3 regions of the Streptomyces sp. NPDC031225 genome follow, and region 1 is predicted to be linked to each of the others. Evidence: predicted binding sites of a transcription regulator. Region 1 holds the regulator's gene; each other region holds the start of a gene.
The links. The regulator HrcA, encoded in region 1, represses chaperone genes, less so after heat shock. The targets are predictions, from matches to a motif close to TTNGCACTCNGNNNNNCNGAGTGCNAA.

Region 1 (5,937 bases):
TTCGATCTATGCTGCGGGGAAAGTACCTGCCTATCTCATCGTCGATCCGATCATGGCGCAGTGCGTTCTGCTGACGAAACCCGAGGGGAAGGGCGAGGACGCCGACTATCGGACTCAGCACATCGCGAAGTTCGGTGAACCGCTGTCGCTCGACGTTCTGGGTCTGGAGCTCGACACCCGTGAGTTCGGAACGTTCCCCGGCGTCAAACCCCACCGCTATCCGTGACGAAGTCGATCAGTTCCTCCACCCGCCCCAGCAGCTCCGGCTCCAGGTCCCGGTAGGACCCCACCCGCTTCAGGATCGCCTGCCACACCGCGCCCGTGTTCTCCGACGGCCAGCCCAGGGCCTTGCAGACGCCCGTCTTCCAGTCCTGGCCGTGCGGTACCCGAGGCCACGCCTCGATGCCGAGGGACGACGGCTTCACCGCCTCCCAGATGTCGATGTACGGGTGGCCGACGACCAGCGCGTGCTCGCTGGTCACCGACGCCGCGATCCGGGATTCCTTGCTGCCCGGCACCAGATGGTCCACCAGCACACCCAGCCGGGCGTCCGGACCCGGCGCGAACTCGGCCACGATCGCCGGAAGGTCGTCCACGCCCTCCAGGTACTCCACGACCACGCCCTCGATGCGCAGGTCGTCGCCCCAGACCTTCTCCACCAGTTCCGCGTCGTGGCGGCCCTCGACGTAGATCCGGCCGGCGCGGGCCACACGCGCGCGTGCGCCGGGGACGGCCACCGATCCGGAGGCGGTCCGTGAGGGTCGTACGGGAGCCGCGGCCGCGGGCCGGACCAGGGTCACCACCCGGCCCTCCAGCAGGAAACCGCGGGGCTCCAGCGGGAACACCCGGTGCTTGCCGAAGCGGTCCTCCAGGGTCACCGCGCCCGCCTCGCAGCGGATCACCGCGCCGCAGAAACCGGTGCCCGGCTCCTCGACCACCAGACCGGGCTCGGCGGGCACCTCCGGCACCGGCTTGGGCTTCTTCCACGGAGGGGTCAGGTCGGCGGAGTACTGGCGCATTCGGATGACGATAGGAGAAGCGGCCCGAGGAGCACCACGACCAGCACTACGACACGCCGAAGCGTGCCGCCAGCGCGTCCCGCTGGGCCCGTACGAACGCCGCGTTCACCACCGCTCCGTGACCGGGCACGTACAGCGCGTCCTCGCCGCCCAGCTCCAGCAGCCGGTCAAGAGCGGCGGGCCAGCGCGGCGGTACGGCGTCCGGGCCCGCCTGCGGTTCGCCCGACTCCTCGACCAGGTCGCCGCAGAAGACCACCTCCGGCGCACCGGGGACGAGGACCACGAGGTCGTGAGCCGTGTGGCCGGGGCCCACGTTCGCCAGCAGGACCTGCCGGCCGCCGCCCATGTCGAGCGTCCACTCACCGGAGACGTGATGCCGGGGGGAGACGAGCGCGTCCACCGCCTCGTCCGCCGACGAGGAGTCCAGGCCGTTGCGTACCGCGTCCGCCCGCAGTTCCGCGCGGCCCAGGCGCCCCGCCAGCACCGTCTCCACGCCCACCGCGCCGAACACCTCCGCCCCCGTGAACGCCGCCGCGCCGAGGACATGGTCGAAGTGGGGGTGGGTGAGCGCGAGATGGGTCACACGGTGACCGGCGAGTTCCTCGGCCTGCGCGCGCAGGCGGGCGCCCTCCGCGAGGCTCGAGCCGGAGTCGATCAGCAGGGCCGTGCCCTCGCCGATCACCAGGCCCGCCGTGCAGTCCCAGCCGGGCAGCCGGCACCGCCCCACCCCGGCCGCGACCCGCTCCCACCCGAGCTCTTCCCAAGTCACCGTCATACCGCGACGCTAGCCGTACAACCCGTCACGCCGGGACCAGCCTTGCCCCGGGAGTACCCCACCGCCGTACACTGGCCCGGGAGCGCTGGCACTCGGACGGACAGAGTGCCAGGCGAGGCGACAGGGACGACTTTCTGGAGGTGGTGCGCGATGCTGAATGAACGCAGGCTCCAGGTGCTGCGCGCCATCGTCCAGGACTACGTCGGCACCGAGGAGCCGGTCGGGTCGAAGGCCCTGACCGAGCGGCACAACCTCGGAGTGTCCCCGGCGACCGTCCGCAACGACATGGCGGCCCTGGAGGACGAGGGGTTCATCGCCCAGCCGCACACCAGTGCCGGGCGGATCCCCACGGACAAGGGATACCGCCTTTTCGTCGACAAGCTGGCCGGCGTCAAGCCGATGACCGGGCCCGAGCGGCGCGCGATCCAGAACTTCCTCGACGGCGCCGTGGACCTCGACGACGTCGTGGCCCGGACCGTGCGGCTGCTCGCGCAGCTCACCCGGCAGGTCGCCGTCGTGCAGTACCCCTCACTGACCCGCTCGACCGTGCGGCACGTGGAGCTGCTCTCGCTCGCCCCCGCGCGCGTGATGCTCGTGCTGATCACGGACACCGGCCGGGTCGAGCAGCGCATGGTCGACTGCCCGGCGCCCTTCGGGGAGGCCTCGCTCGCCGATCTGCGGGCGCGGCTCAACAGCCGGGTCGCGGGGCGGCGGTTCGCCGATGTGCCCCGGCTGGTCGAGGACCTGCCGGAGGGGTTCGACGTCGAGGACCGGGGTACCGTCACCACGGTGCTCTCCACTCTCCTGGAGACGCTCGTCGAGGAGAACGAGGAGCGGCTGATGATCGGCGGCACCGCCAATCTCACCCGCTTCGGACATGACTTTCCCCTCACCATCCGGCCCGTCCTGGAGGCTCTGGAGGAGCAGGTCGTCCTCCTCAAACTCCTTGGTGAGGCCGGAGATTCGGGCATGACCGTACGCATCGGTCACGAGAACGCCTACGAGGGACTCAACTCCACTTCAGTGGTGTCGGTCGGCTACGGTTCGGGCAACGAGGCGGTCGCCAAGCTCGGCGTGGTCGGACCGACCCGCATGGATTACCCGGGAACGATGGGAGCGGTACGCGCAGTGGCACGGTACGTCGGACAGATCCTGGCGGAGTCGTAAGTGGCCACGGACTACTACGCCGTTCTCGGCGTGCGCCGCGACGCGTCGCAGGAAGAGATCAAGAAGGCGTTCCGTCGGCTCGCTCGCGAGCTGCACCCGGACGTCAACCCGGATCCGAAGACCCAGGAGCGGTTCAAGGAGATCAACGCCGCCTACGAGGTGCTGTCGGACCCGCAGAAGAAGCAGGTCTACGACCTCGGCGGCGACCCGCTCTCGCAGGCCGGCGGCGGTGGCGCGGGCGGCTTCGGAGCCGGTGGGTTCGGGAACTTCTCGGACATCATGGACGCGTTCTTCGGTACGGCCTCGCAGCGGGGTCCGCGCTCGCGGACCCGGCGCGGCCAGGACGCCATGATCCGGCTGGAGATCGAGCTCGACGAGGCGGCCTTCGGCACGACGAAGGACATCCAGGTCGACACGGCGATCGTCTGCACCACCTGCAGCGGTGAGGGCGCGGCGCCGGGAACCTCCGCGCAGACGTGTGACATGTGCCGCGGCCGCGGCGAGGTGTCGCAGGTGACGCGGTCCTTCCTGGGCCAGGTCATGACCTCGCGGCCGTGCCCGCAGTGCCAGGGCTTCGGCACCGTGGTCCCGACCCCGTGCCCGGAGTGCGCCGGCGACGGCCGGGTCCGCTCGCGCCGGACGCTGACGGTCAAGATCCCGGCCGGTGTCGACAACGGCACCCGGATCCAGCTCGCCGGTGAGGGCGAGGTCGGCCCCGGCGGCGGTCCCGCCGGTGACCTCTACGTCGAGATCCACGAACTCCCGCACTCGCAGTTCCAGCGGCGCGGCGACGATCTGCACTGCACGGTCACGCTCCCGATGACGGCGGCGTCCCTCGGTACCAAGGTGCCGCTGGAGACGCTGGACGGCATGGAGGAGGTCGACATCCGGCCCGGTACCCAGTCCGGCCAGTCGATCCCGCTGCACAGCCGGGGCGTCACGCATCTGCGCGGCGGCGGGCGGGGCGACCTCATCGTCCACGTCGAGGTCCAGACCCCGAACAAGCTCGACCCCGAGCAGGAACGGCTGCTGCGCGAACTGGCCAAGCTGCGGGGCGAGGAGCGGCCCACCGGGCAGTTCCAGCCCGGACAGCAGGGCTTGTTCTCCCGGCTGAAGGACGCGTTCAACGGTCGCGCGTGAGCCGTTGAGCGTGCGGCCCGGGCCGGAATCCGCCGGTCGTCGGGCTGTGTTCCGGTGGTCCGCGCGGGGTCGAAGGGCGGATTCGGACTTGTCCGGAGGACGTGACAACATGCCGTCATGTCCTCCGCACTGACCGATCTCTTCCCTCACCCGATCGTGCAGGCCCCCATGGCGGGCGGCGTCTCCGTGCCGAGGCTCGCCGCCGCCGTGTCCGATGCGGGCGGGCTCGGTTTCCTCGCCGCCGGGCACAAGACGGCCGACGGGATGTACCAGGAGATCAAGCAGCTTCGGGGGCTCACCGGACGGCCCTTCGGCGTCAACCTCTTCATGCCGCAGCCGGAGTCCGCGGACCCGGCCGCCGTCGAGGTCTACGCCCACCAGCTGGCCGGCGAGGCCACCTGGTACGAGACCGAGCTCGGCGACCCCGACAGCGGACGTGACGACGGCTACGACGCCAAGCTCGCCGTCCTGCTCGACAACCGGGTCAAGGTGGCCTCCTTCCACTTCGGCATCCCGAGCGGCGAGGCCCTGGAGGCGCTGCGCCGGGCCGGCACCTTCACCCTCGTCACCGCGACCACGCCCGAGGAGGCCCTCGCCGTGCAGTACGCGGGCGCCGACGCCGTGATCGCCCAGGGCGTGGAGGCCGGTGGTCACCAGGGCACCCACCGGGACATCCCCGAGCAGGACAACTCAGGCCTCGGCCTTCTGTCCCTCGTGACCCAGATACGCGAGACGGTGACCCTTCCGATCGTCGCCGCCGGCGGCATCATGCGCGGCAGCCAGATCGCCGCCGTCCTCGCCGCCGGAGCCGACGCGGCCCAGCTCGGCACGGCGTTCCTCGCCACGCACGAGTCCGGCGCCCACGACGTGCACAAGCAGGCGCTGACCAACCCCCTCTACGTGCGCACCGAGTTGACCCGCGCCTTCTCCGGCCGCCCCGCCCGCGGCCTGGTCAACCGCTTCCTGCGCGAGCACGGCCCGTACGCCCCCGCCGCCTATCCCGAGATCCACCACCTCACCGCGCCCCTGCGCAAGGCCGCCGCCAAGGCCAAGGACGCGCAGGGCATGTCGCTGTGGGCCGGACAGGGGCACCGGATGGCACGGGAACTGCCCGCGGGACAGCTCGTGGAGCTCCTCGCGGCCGAACTCGCGGACGCCAGGACAGCGTTGTCGGCCAAGGGGGACCTGCGATGACCGCACCCGTGTTCGTCGTCGAGGGCTTCGTCGAGCAGACCGAGCCGGGGAGCGGCGGACGGTACGTCCTCGACGGCCCCGAAGGGCGCCATGCCGTCTCCGTGAAGCGGCTCCAGCCCGGCGAGGACGTCATCCTCACCGACGGGGCCGGGCGCTGGGCCGACTGCGTGGTGCTCGGTACCGAGGGCAAGGACCGGCTGATCGTCCAACTGGACTCGGTGTCCGAGGAACCCCGGGCGCAGCCCCGTATCACCGTCGTCCAGGCACTGCCCAAGGGCGACCGCGGTGAGGTGGCCGTCGAGACCATGACGGAGGTCGGCGTCGACGCCGTCGTGCCCTGGCAGGCTGCCCGCTGCATCACCCAGTGGAAGGGCGAACGGGGACTGAAGTCGCTCGGTAAGTGGCGGGCCACCGCCCGCGAGGCCGGCAAGCAGTCCAGGCGGCTGCGGTTCCCCGAGATCGCGGACGCGGCGACGACGAAACAGGTTGCCTCACTTCTCGCCGAAGCCGACTTCGCCGCCGTGCTCCACTCCGACTTCGACCACCCCGGTGAGCCCCTCGCCACCGCCGAACTCCCCGAGGAGGGTGAGATCGTGCTGGTCGTCGGCCCCGAAGGGGGTGTCGCCAAGGACGAGTTGGCGC
Region 2 (5,937 bases), on a different contig from region 1:
TCGACGCGCTCCACGTGCGTGTCCGAGAGATGAAGAATCCGCATGTTCCGCCACGCTAGCCGGAGTTGACCACCACAGCCAGGCCGCCGCGTCCGGCCGGCGGGAGGCGGGCGCAACTCCACCGCCTCACGTCGGCCGGACAACCGATCCGTCAGCTCAGCGACTTCAGCGCCGAGGCGTCGTACGGCTGGAGCTCGTCGACGCGCCCCGCGAGGACCTTCGCCGCCCACTGCGGGTCCTGCAGCAGCGCCCGGCCGATGGCGACCATGTCGAACTCCTCGCGCTCCAGGGCGTCGAGGAGGTCGTCGATGCCCTTGAGCGGGGCGCCCTCGCCGGCGAAGCCGCGCAGGAAGTCGCCGTCGAGGCCGACCGAGCCCACGGTGATGGTGGTCCGGCCCGTCAGCTTCTTCGTCCAGCCCGCGAGGTTGAGGTCGGAACCCTCGAACTCCGGGATCCAGTAACGGCGCGTGGAGGCGTGGAACGCGTCGACACCGGCCGCGGCGAGCGGGGCGAGGATCGCCTCCAGCTCCTGCGGCGTCTCGGCGAGCCGCGCCCGGTAGGCCTCCTGCTTCCACTGCGAGTACCGGAAGATGATCGGGAACTGGGCCGACACCGTCTCCCGTACGGCCGCCACGATCTCCGCCGCGAACTTCGTACGGGCGACGGGGTCACCGCCGTACGCGTCGCCGCGGCGGTTGGTGCCCGCCCACAGGAACTGGTCGAGGAGGTAGCCGTGGGCGCCGTGCAGCTCCACGCCGTCGAAGCCGATGCGCTCGGCGGCGGCCGCGGCCTCGGCGAACGCGCCGATGACGTCGTCCAGGTCGCGCTGGGTCATCGCCTTGCCGGTGGGCTCCTCGGCGCCGAGCCGCAGGCCGGAGGGACCGACGGCGGGGGCGTCGGCGTAGGGCGGCTGCCCCTGTTCACGCACCATGCCGATGTGCCACAGCTGCGGGACGATGGTGCCGCCCGCCGCATGTACGTCCTCGGCGACCTTGGCCCAGCCCGCCAGCTGCTCCTCGCCGTGGAACCGCGGGACGCTGTCGCTCTGGCCGGCCGAGTCGTGGCCGACGTACGTGCCCTCGGTGACGATCAGGCCGACTCCGGCGGCCGCGCGGCGGGAGTAGTACGACGCCACGTCGTCGCCGGGGACGCCGCCCGGGGAGAACATCCGGGTCATGGGCGCCATGGCGATGCGGTTCGGGACGGTCAGGCCGTTGATCGCGACCGGCCGGGAGAGGATCTCGGCGGCACGGGAGGCGGCTCCGGAGGCAGCGGGGGAGGCGGCCGGGGATGTGGCGGGGGCGGTCACGCGAGGCACTCCTGGGGGACGGCGACGGGTGGGATACTCATCGGTATGTGCAACGTACATACGCGGCAACAACCGCGTACAGCGCACACATCCCACTGAGCCGCGCAATCCCCTGTGATCCTGGCCACCGACATGGCAGAAGCCCGCCCCACAGATCGTGGGACGGGCTTCATGTCGAGCGCCGGGCAGGCCTTGCACCTGCATCTCCCCGCAGGAAGCGGGACGTCTTTCCTTGGACCACCAACGCGTAGTCGGGCGACGGGAGTTCACGTCGACCGGCTCTGGATCAAGCATACCGCAGGAAAACACCGGGGGCGGCCACCCCCTGTCTCCAGGAAGTGCCGCCCCCGGCAAGGACGTTGACCAACCGTCGGGCCTTACGGCCCGGGTCGATCAGAAGTCCATGTCACCGCCGGGCATACCGCCACCGGCAGGCGCGGCGGACTTCTCCGGCTTGTCGGCGATGACGGCCTCGGTGGTGAGGAAGAGCGCGGCGATGGAGGCCGCGTTCTGCAGGGCGGAGCGCGTGACCTTCGCCGGGTCGATGATGCCCTCGGCGATCATGTCGACGTACTCACCGGTCGCGGCGTTCAGGCCGTGGCCGATCGGGAGGTTGCGGACCTTCTCGACGATGACGCCGCCTTCGAGACCACCGTTGACGGCGATCTGCTTGAGCGGGGCCTCCAGGGCGAGCCGCACGGCGTTGGCGCCGGTCGCCTCGTCACCGGACAGGTCCAGCTTCTCGAAGACGCTGGAGGCCTGGATGAGCGCCACGCCGCCACCGGCGACGATGCCCTCTTCGACGGCCGCCTTGGCGTTGCGCACGGCGTCCTCGATGCGGTGCTTGCGCTCCTTGAGCTCGACCTCGGTCGCGGCACCGGCCTTGATGACGGCGACGCCACCGGCGAGCTTCGCCAGGCGCTCCTGGAGCTTCTCGCGGTCGTAGTCCGAGTCGCTGTTCTCGATCTCGGCGCGGATCTGGTTGACCCGGCCCTGAACCTGCTCGGAGGAGCCGGCACCGTCGACGATGGTGGTCTCGTCCTTGGTGATGACGACCTTGCGGGCACGGCCCAGGAGGTCGATGGAGGTGTTCTCGAGCTTGAGACCGACCTCCTCGGAGATGACCTCGCCACCGGTGAGGATGGCGATGTCGTTCAGCATCGCCTTGCGGCGGTCGCCGAAGCCCGGGGCCTTGACGGCGACGGACTTGAAGGTGCCGCGGATCTTGTTGACGACCAGGGTCGACAGGGCCTCGCCCTCGACGTCCTCGGCGATGATCAGCAGCGGCTTGCCCGACTGCATGACCTTCTCCAGGAGCGGGAGCAGGTCCTTGACGGAGCCGATCTTGGAGTTGGCGATCAGGATGTAGGGGTCGTCGAGCGACGCCTCCATCCGCTCCATGTCGGTGGCGAAGTACGCCGAGATGTAGCCCTTGTCGAAGCGCATACCCTCGGTGAGCTCGAGCTCGAGACCGAAGGTCTGGGACTCCTCGACGGTGATGACGCCTTCCTTGCCGACCTTGTCCATCGCCTCGGCGATGAGCTCGCCGATCTGGGTGTCGGCGGCGGAGATGGAGGCCGTGGAGGCGATCTGCTCCTTGGTCTCGACATCCTTGGCCTGCTCAAGGAGAGCGGCGGAGACGGCCTCGACGGCCTTCTCGATACCGCGCTTGAGGGCCATCGGGTTGGCACCGGCGGCTACGTTGCGCAGGCCTTCCTTGACGAGGGCCTGGGCGAGCACGGTCGCGGTGGTCGTACCGTCACCGGCGACGTCGTCCGTCTTCTTGGCGACTTCCTTGACCAGCTCGGCGCCGATCTTCTCGTACGGGTCCTCGAGCTCGATCTCCTTGGCGATGGAGACACCATCGTTGGTGATCGTGGGGGCGCCCCACTTCTTCTCGAGGACGACGTTGCGGCCCTTGGGGCCGAGCGTCACCTTGACGGCGTCCGCGAGCTGGTTCATGCCGCGCTCGAGGCCGCGCCGCGCCTCCTCGTCGAACGCGATGATCTTGGCCATGTGAAGTGGTCCCTCCAGGACTGGGGGTGATTCCTTCGGACCGCGCCCGCGCCCGCGACGGACGGCTCGCCTGCCGCGTGGGTTCCTTCCCCACCCGGCTTGCGGGCCTCACCGACCCGGTCCTTCGTTGTCACTCTCACCTTCAGAGTGCTAACGCCAATGATTAGCACTCGGCATGGTCGAGTGCAAGCGGCTGTCGAAGACCGGACACGGGTTGCCTGCGGCGGGCGGGCGGGGTGGGACGCCGTTCGCCTGCGGCCCGGCGGGGGTCGATCGCGCAGTTCCCCGCGCCCCTGGGGGCTGCAGGCAGCCGTACCGCGATGGGCCGCCGACCACCCTGGCGGGCCGGGTGCAGGCCCGGTGGGGGCTGGTCGCGCAGTTCCCAGTGCCCCTGAGTGGGAACCGTGAACGCGGGGAACGCACCAGGGGGTGGGACGGTCCGCCGACAGGCGGGTGCGGGCCGGTGGGGGCTGGTCGCGCAGTTCCCCGCGCCCCTGGGTGGGGACGGTGTACGGACCTTTGGACGCGCACAGCCACCCCGCGCCCCTGGGTAGGGACGGTGGACGCACCTTTAGACGCGCACGGCCCCCGCACGCCGGAGCGCGCGACACGATGTGCCCGCAGCCGCCGACGGCGTGAAGGGGGCGGGGTGGGGGGGTGTCCGCCCGCAGCGGCCGGCGTCCGGTACCGGGTGCTGTTCAAGGGGGCGAGCCGCCGGACCGAGGACGGACACCCCCCACCCCGCACCCGACCCACCCACCGAACCCGAAGCGATTAGGGGCGCGGGGAACTGCGCAAAGAACGCCCGCCCCCACCGAACCCGCGCATGCCAGAGGGCCCGTACCCATGACTCCCCAGGGGTACGAGCCCTCCGATTGAAGAACGAAGAACGACGCTGTTGTTACCCGGCGCGTGCTTCAGCCTGTCGCGAGACGGACCATGTCCGCCTGCGGCCCCTTCTGGCCTTGCGAGATCTCGAATTCGACCCGCTGGCCCTCTTCAAGGGTGCGGTAGCCGTCCATCTGAATCGCGCTGTAGTGGACGAATACATCCGCACCACCGTCGACCGCGATGAAGCCGTACCCCTTCTCCGCGTTGAACCACTTGACGGTGCCCTGAGCCATGCCTAACTCCCCTATTACTGGCCCTTGCACGGACCCGCACTTCGCGGGTCCGGGTCAGACCTCACCCCCCACATGGTTGGGGGCGTGCGCCGGAACGCGTCGACCGCGGCTGAATGTATCTGTCCAACTGCCGTCTGCAACAGGTCAATCGGACGAGAATTCTGGACGGAAGGGGTCCGGAATGTAGCGAGAATTCGCCTGAATTCGGGGCAAGTCGGGCCCCATAAAGTACGCATAAGGCACATAAGACGCACACACTTTGGCTACTTCTCATCGCCTGCGAAGCAAGAGCTCATATGCGTGCGGCATGAAGAGAGCCGCAGCTTCCCCAACTGTACCGCGCTCAACCATAGAGAATTGCCCCCTCCGCTTCTCTCGCGGAGAGGGCAATCAGATGAACACTCGGTCATTACCATTACCGACGGTAATGACCGGTCATACGGTCACCCTCCGGCGACGGCCGGAATGATGGAGACGCCGGCCCCGTCGGGCGTGGTCGTCTCAAGGCCCTGCTCGAACCGCACGTCGTCGTCGTTCACGTACACGTTGACGAACCGCCGCAGCTTGCCCTGGTCGTCCAGGACCCGGGCCGCGATACCGGTGTGGTTCTTCTCCAGATCCGCGATGACCTCGGCGAGGGTCGCACCCTCGGCCTGGACCTCGGCCTGTCCGCCGGTGTAGGTGCGCAGGATGGTGGGGATACGGACGGAAACACTCATGCTCTAGACCTCCGGTCAGGTGGCGCACCCAGGGGCGCGGGGAACTGCACGACTGTGCGACGACGCGACTACGCGACTACGCGAGACCAGCCTCGCGGAACGAGTCCAGGTTGGGACGGATCGTGGCGGTGAGCCCCGTACCCGCGACCGCGTCCAGCGTCTTCAGACCGTCACCGGTGTTCAGCACGACAGTCGTCAGCGAGGGATCCAGCAGACCGTTCTCGATCAGCTTCTTCGTCACACCCACGGTCACGCCACCGGCCGTCTCCGCGAAGATGCCCTCGGTCCGCGCCAGCAGCTTGATCGCGTCCACGACCTGCTCGTCGTTCACGTCCTCCACCGCACCGCCGGTGCGGCGCGCGATGTCCAGCACGTAGGGGCCGTCCGCCGGGTTCCCGATGGCGAGGGACTTGGCGATGGTGTTGGGCTTCTGCGGCCGTACGACGTCGTGGCCCGCCTTGTACGCGACGGACACCGGCGAGCATCCCTCGGCCTGCGCGCCGAAGATCTTGTACGGCCGGTCCTCGACGAGCCCGAGCTTGATCAGCTCCTGGAGCCCCTTGTCGATCTTGGTGAGCTGCGAGCCGGAGGCGATGGGGACCACGAGCTGGTCGGGCAGCCGCCACCCGAGCTGCTCGCAGATCTCGTACGCCAGGGTCTTGGACCCCTCCGCGTAGTACGGCCGCAGGTTGACGTTGACGAAGCCCCAGCCCTCGCCGGCCGGGTCGCCGATCAGTTCGGAGCAGAAGCGGTTCACGTCGTCGTAGTT
Region 3 (5,937 bases), on a different contig from region 1:
CATGGCGGCGACGACCAGGCCGTGTACGCGATGGCCCGCGAGGACATGGACGACTGGGAGCGCGAACTGGGGCGCACGCTGGCCGACGGCTTCTTCGGCGAGAACCTCACGACGCGGGGCGTCGACGTCTCCGGGGCACTGATCGGCGAACGCTGGCGCATCGGGCCCGACGTGGTGCTGGAGGTCACCTGCGCGCGTATCCCGTGCGGCACCTTCCAGGGCCACATGGGCGAGCAGCGGTGGGTGAAGCGGTTCACGCAGAAGGGCGCGCCGGGGGCGTATCTCAGGGTGATCGCACCCGGTGAGATCCGTGCCGGGGACGCCGTCGAGATCGTGCACCGACCGGACCACGAGGTGACGGTCGCCCTGGCGTTCCGCGCGATGACCACCGAACGGACGCTCCAGCCAAGGCTGTTGGCGGCCGGCGAGGCACTCCATCCGGAGCTGCGGCAGTGGGCACTCGACTACGTGGAGAAGCACGGCGCCTGACGGGCCCTCGGCAGGCGGACTCCGTCGGTCCCGGTCATTAACCTTGCGCCATGACAACGGCATTGATTACGGGATCGACCGCGGGCATCGGTGCCGCGTTCGCGCGACGGCTGGCGGCTGACGGGCACAACCTGGTGCTGGTGGCCCGCGACACCAAGCGGCTCCAGGAGCAGGCGACCGAGCTCCACGACCGTCACGGCATCGAGGCGGAGGTCCTCACCGCCGACCTCGCCACGGACCCCGGCATCGAGGCGGTCGGCGCCCGTCTCTCCGACCGCAGGTCCCCGGTCGACCTCCTGGTCAACAACGCGGGCTTCGGCAACAAGGGCCGTTATCTCGACGTCTCCATGGCCGACGAGCTGAAGATGCTCAAGGTGCACTGCGAGGCGGTGCTGCGGCTGACGTCGGCGGCGACGGAGGCGATGCGGGAGCGCGGGCGGGGCGGTGTCGTGAACGTCGCCTCGGTGGCGGCGTTCGTGCCCCGCGGGACGTACGGCGCCTCGAAGGCGTGGGTCGTGCAGTTCACCCAGGGCGCGGCGAAGGACCTGGCGGGGACCGGCGTACGGCTGATGGCCCTGTGCCCCGGCTTCGTGCGCACGGAGTTCCACCAGCGGGCCGGGATGGGCACGGACAACATCCCCGGCTGGATGTGGCTCGACGCGGACAAGCTGGTCGCCGCCGCCCTCGCCGACCTGGCCCGCGGCAAGTCCCTGTCGATCCCGGACCCCCGTTACAAGGCGCTCATGGGGGTCGTGAAGGTGGCGCCCCGGGGGTTGCTGGGCGGGATCACGTCGAAGACGGGGCGGAAGTACGGGCCGCAGTAGGTCCGGCTCGCGCGCGCGGGCACCGCAGGGCGGACAATGGGGGCGTACTACCGGATCCAGGGGGGCCGGAGGCGATGGTGTCATGACCTTCGTACAGCTCATCGAGTGCAGGACCAGCCGTTTCGACGAGATGGACCGGCTGATGGACACCTGGGTCGAGCGGACCAAGGGGAAGCGCACCGCGACGCATGCGGTGGTCGGGAAGGACCGGGCCGACGCGTCGCACGTCGTCGAGATCGTGGAGTTCCCGTCGTACGAGGACGCGATGCGCAACTCCGGGCTGCCGGAGACGGAGAGGATCTTCCAGGACATGGTCGCGCTGTGCGACGCGCCGCCCACGTTCACGGATCTCGACGTGGTGCGGGACGAGCAGCTCAACACGGTCGTCGCGCGGGAGTTCTTCGAGCGGGCCGGGCGCGGTGACACCGCGGAGCTGTTCGAACGGTTCGACGAGGACTTCCGGGACCACCTCCCGTCCCGTCCCGGGGATCTGGGACTGGCGGCGTCGCGCGAGGAGTACGAGGGGTGGCGGCGGGCCTTCGAGTTCACCTTCCGGGTGGACGACCAGATCGCCCAGGACGACCGGGTGTGCACCCGCTGGACCTGGGCCGGAAAGCACACCGGTGAGTTCGTGGGCATCGCCGCGACCGGGCAGAACGTGACCATGACCGGGACCACCTGGCACCGGTTCCGGGACGGGAGGATCCACGAGGGATGGTGGCAGTACGACCTGGCGGGGCTGATGGAACAGCTGGGGGTGCTCGGAGAATGACGGCGCGACTCCCGTGACCCGCGAAGGGGAAAGCCCCCGCTCCCTCGGTGAGGGGGCGGGGGCTCCTTTTCGAGCTGTGGGCTCAGTGGGAGTGGCCGTGGCTGTGACCACCGGCGGCCGGCTCCTCCTCTTCCTTCTTCTCGACGACCAGGGTCTCGGTCGTGAGGAGGAGGGAGGCGATGGAGGCGGCGTTCTCCAGGGCGGAGCGGGTGACCTTGACCGGGTCGATGACACCGGCCTTGACCAGGTCGCCGTACTCGCCGGTCGCGGCGTTGAAGCCCTGGCCCTTGTCGAGCTCGGCGACCTTGGAGGTGATGACGTAACCCTCCAGGCCGGCGTTCTCGGCGATCCAGCGCAGCGGCTCGACGACGGCCTTGCGGACGACGGCGACACCGGTGGCCTCGTCGCCGGTCTTGCCCAGACCGCCCTCGAGGACCTTGGCGGCGTGGACGAGCGCGGAGCCACCACCGGAGACGATGCCCTCCTCGACCGCGGCGCGGGTCGCGGAGATGGCGTCCTCCAGACGGTGCTTCTTCTCCTTCAGCTCCACCTCGGTGGCGGCGCCGACCTTGATCACGCACACGCCGCCGGCCAGCTTCGCGAGGCGCTCCTGGAGCTTCTCGCGGTCCCAGTCGGAGTCGGTGTTCTCGATCTCGGCCTTGATCTGGGCGACGCGGCCCGTGACCTCGGAGGAGTCGCCGGCACCGTCGACGACCGTGGTGTCGTCCTTGGTGACGGTGACGCGGCGGGCGCTGCCGAGCACGTCCAGGCCGACCTGGTCGAGCTTGAGGCCGACCTCCTCGGAGATGACCGTGGCGCCGGTGAGGACCGCCAGGTCCTGCAGCATCGCCTTGCGGCGGTCACCGAAGCCGGGGGCCTTGACGGCGACCGCGTTGAAGGTGCCGCGGATCTTGTTGACGACCAGGGTCGACAGGGCCTCGCCGTCGACGTCCTCGGCGATGATCAGCAGCGGCTTGGAGGCACCCGACTGGATGACCTTCTCAAGGAGCGGCAGCAGGTCCTGGATCGAGGAGATCTTGCCCTGGTTGATCAGGATGTACGGGTCGTCGAGGACGGCCTCCATACGCTCCTGGTCGGAGACCATGTACGGCGACAGGTAGCCCTTGTCGAAGGCCATGCCCTCGGTGAAGTCCAGCTCCAGACCGAAGGTGTTGGACTCCTCGACGGTGATGACACCGTCCTTGCCGACCTTGTCCATCGCCTCGGCGATGAGCTCGCCGACCTGGCTGTCCTGGGCGGACAGACCGGCCACGGCGGCGATGTCGGACTTCTCGTCGATCGGGCGGGCGGTCGCGAGGAGTTCCTCGGAGATCGCGGCCACGGCCGCGTCGATGCCCTTCTTGAGCAGCGCCGGGGAGGCACCCGCGGCGACGTTCTTCAGGCCCTCGCGGACCAGCGCCTGGGCGAGCACGGTGGCGGTGGTCGTACCGTCGCCCGCGATGTCGTTGGTCTTGGTCGCCACCTCCTTCACCAGCTGCGCACCGAGGTTCTCGTACGGGTCGTCGAGCTCGACCTCGCGGGCGATCGTGACACCGTCGTTGGTGATGGTGGGGGCGCCGAACTTCTTGTCGATGACGACGTTGCGGCCCTTGGGGCCGATCGTCACCTTCACCGTGTCGGCAAGCTTGTTGACGCCGCGCTCAAGGGCGCGACGGGCGTCCTCGTCGAACTTCAGGATCTTCGCCATGGGAGCGGTTCAGCCCTCTCGAAAAACGTGGGTGAAACGAACTGCGCCCCAGACGCCCGGCTTCATAAGGTCGCGGGGGCCCGGGGCGCAGCTCACAAGCAAGATGTGCTTGGGGTTACTGGGAATTCTGGGGGTCGCCCCCCAGACCCCCTTTACTTCTCGATGATCGCGAGGACGTCGCGAGCCGAGAGGACGAGGTATTCCTCGCCGTTGTACTTCACTTCGGTGCCGCCGTACTTGCTGTACAGCACGATGTCGCCGACGGAGACGTCGAGCGGAAGACGGTTACCGTCCTCGAAGCGGCCCGGGCCAACGGCCAGGACGACGCCCTCCTGGGGCTTCTCCTTCGCCGTGTCCGGGATGACCAGGCCAGAGGCGGTGGTCTGCTCGGCGTCGAGCGGCTGGACCACAATGCGGTCCTCAAGCGGCTTGATGGCAACCTTGGAGCTGGTGGTCGTCACGATCCGACCTCCCCCTTCGGGAACTCACGGGGTTAACTGTCTGAGGTGGCGACCAGGTGGATCCGTCGTCGCGGGTGCCGGACCTGCCCGTCGCTGTGTTGGCACTCTCCAGTGGGGAGTGCCAGACCCGAGACTATGACCGCGATTAGCACTCGGTCAAGCGGACTGCTAATTCGCCGCGCTGTCCGTGCCGTTTCCGGGTGTCGCGGGGCGTCTCTCCCGTACCGTCACGGCATGACCGACCGCGCCCCGGCCTCCGTCTCCTCGGCGGCGGACGGCTGCGTCCTGACGATCCTCGTCCTGGCGGAGGTCATGCTGGGGCTGACGGTCGTCCTGTTCCTGGGGATGCGCGGGCAGGGGACGGCGGCCGCCGTGGCCGCGGGCGTGTTCGCGGTACCGGCCCTGGCCGCGGCCGGGCTCTTCCTCCGGGGCGGGCGCCCGCACACCGGGGCGGCGCACGGGATGGTCGCGCTGTTCTTCGTGACCCTGGCGGTGCACACGGCGCGTTAGGGCATCCCCCGATGGGCCTTAGACGTAGTCCTCCAGCCGTCCCACCGTCAGCCCCCGTCGTTGGATCTCCCGCAGGACCGTGGTGGTGCGTTCCGTCAGGGTCGGGCCCGTCGCGTCACCGGACGCCACCGACACGATGTCCCCCGCGCGCAGCGGCCGCCGCGGTCCGCCGTCCTCGGCCGGGACGCTCCACAGCACGATCGCCGAGAGTCCGCAGTCGGCCGCCGCACGCAGGGTCGTCGCGTCGTACGTGCCGTAGGGCGGGCGCAGGAACCGGGGCCGGATGCCGAAGCGGGACCTCGTCTTGTCCTGCTGGCCGCAGATCTCGGCGCGCTGGCCGGTGTACGGCAGGCCGCGCAGGGCGGGGTGGTCGAGGGTGTGGTTCTGGATGCTCGCGCCGACCGACTGCAGGCGCGCGAAGTGGCCGTACCCGGGGCCGACGACGCTGTCCGTGAGGAACATGCTGACGGGGAGCCGCAGTTCACGGACCATGTCGACGAACCGCGGGTCCCGTTCGGCACCGTCGTCGTAGGTGAGGAAGACGACCTTGTCGGACGTCCTGACCCGCTTCACCACCGGCGGGACACCCCGGCCCACCGCCGCGTGGCGCGCCGGGGGCCGCGGGGGCGCGGGCAGCGGCGCAGTGAGGCCCCAGCGGCGGTACGGCTGTCCGTGCGCGCCGGCCGGCCCGTACGACCCCACCCGCTGTGCCGCCTTCCTGCCCAGCCGTTCGATGGGGTCGACGGACGGGGCGCAGCCGGTGAGCAGTAGGGCCGCCAGTCCGGCGGCGACCAGTGTCCGCGGTCTCACAGGTAGTCCTCGATGCGTGCGACGGCGTAGCCCTCGGCCGTGACCTTGTCCAGGAAGCGGCGGACCATGTCGGGCATCGTGCCCTTCCAGTCCTCCCGGCCGCGGAAGTGACTGAGCACGATGTCGCCGGGGTGGATCTTCTGGTCGTCCTCGCGGTACTCCCAGTGATCCACGTAGACCTCCTCGTTCCAGATCGGCGCGTACCGGACCCCGCAGGATTTCGCGGCGCGCAGGGTGTCCTCGTTGTAGTTGCCGTAGGGCGGCCGGAAGAGCGCGGGCCGTGTGCCGTAGCGCTTCTCGATGACGTCCTGCATGCCACAGATCTCGTGCTTCTGGCGGGCGTACGACAGCGCCGGCAGGTAG

Region 2: groL (chaperonin GroEL) is a predicted target of HrcA. The motif match lies at 3,489-3,515, and genes of this name have one in related genera.
Region 3: groES (co-chaperone GroES) is a predicted target of HrcA. The motif match lies at 4,400-4,426, and genes of this name have one in related genera.

The regions. Positions count from the first base shown of each region.
Region 1 covers NZ_JBVIHJ010000009.1:61,256-67,192, reverse strand. The annotation lists gene ACZ48Z_RS17305 (Uma2 family endonuclease) at 1-226, shown strand, start outside; gene ACZ48Z_RS17300 (DUF3097 domain-containing protein) at 204-1,019, opposite strand; gene ACZ48Z_RS17295 (MBL fold metallo-hydrolase) at 1,066-1,794, opposite strand; gene hrcA (heat-inducible transcriptional repressor HrcA) at 1,945-2,961, shown strand; gene dnaJ (molecular chaperone DnaJ) at 2,962-4,101, shown strand; gene ACZ48Z_RS17280 (nitronate monooxygenase) at 4,219-5,295, shown strand; gene ACZ48Z_RS17275 (16S rRNA (uracil(1498)-N(3))-methyltransferase) at 5,292-5,937, shown strand, end outside.
Region 2 covers NZ_JBVIHJ010000007.1:242,256-248,192, forward strand. The annotation lists gene ACZ48Z_RS14740 (metallophosphoesterase family protein) at 1-44, opposite strand, end outside; gene ACZ48Z_RS14745 (NADH:flavin oxidoreductase) at 152-1,309, opposite strand; gene groL (chaperonin GroEL) at 1,703-3,325, opposite strand; gene ACZ48Z_RS14755 (cold-shock protein) at 4,243-4,449, opposite strand; gene ACZ48Z_RS14760 (MoaD/ThiS family protein) at 4,893-5,168, opposite strand; gene thrC (threonine synthase) at 5,245-5,937, opposite strand, start outside.
Region 3 covers NZ_JBVIHJ010000002.1:220,789-226,725, forward strand. The annotation lists gene ACZ48Z_RS03805 (MOSC domain-containing protein) at 1-489, shown strand, start outside; gene ACZ48Z_RS03810 (SDR family NAD(P)-dependent oxidoreductase) at 540-1,313, shown strand; gene ACZ48Z_RS03815 (ester cyclase) at 1,396-2,085, shown strand; gene groL (chaperonin GroEL) at 2,168-3,793, opposite strand; gene groES (co-chaperone GroES) at 3,946-4,254, opposite strand; gene ACZ48Z_RS03830 (hypothetical protein) at 4,489-4,764, shown strand; gene ACZ48Z_RS03835 (polysaccharide deacetylase family protein) at 4,783-5,574, opposite strand; gene ACZ48Z_RS03840 (polysaccharide deacetylase family protein) at 5,571-5,937, opposite strand, start outside.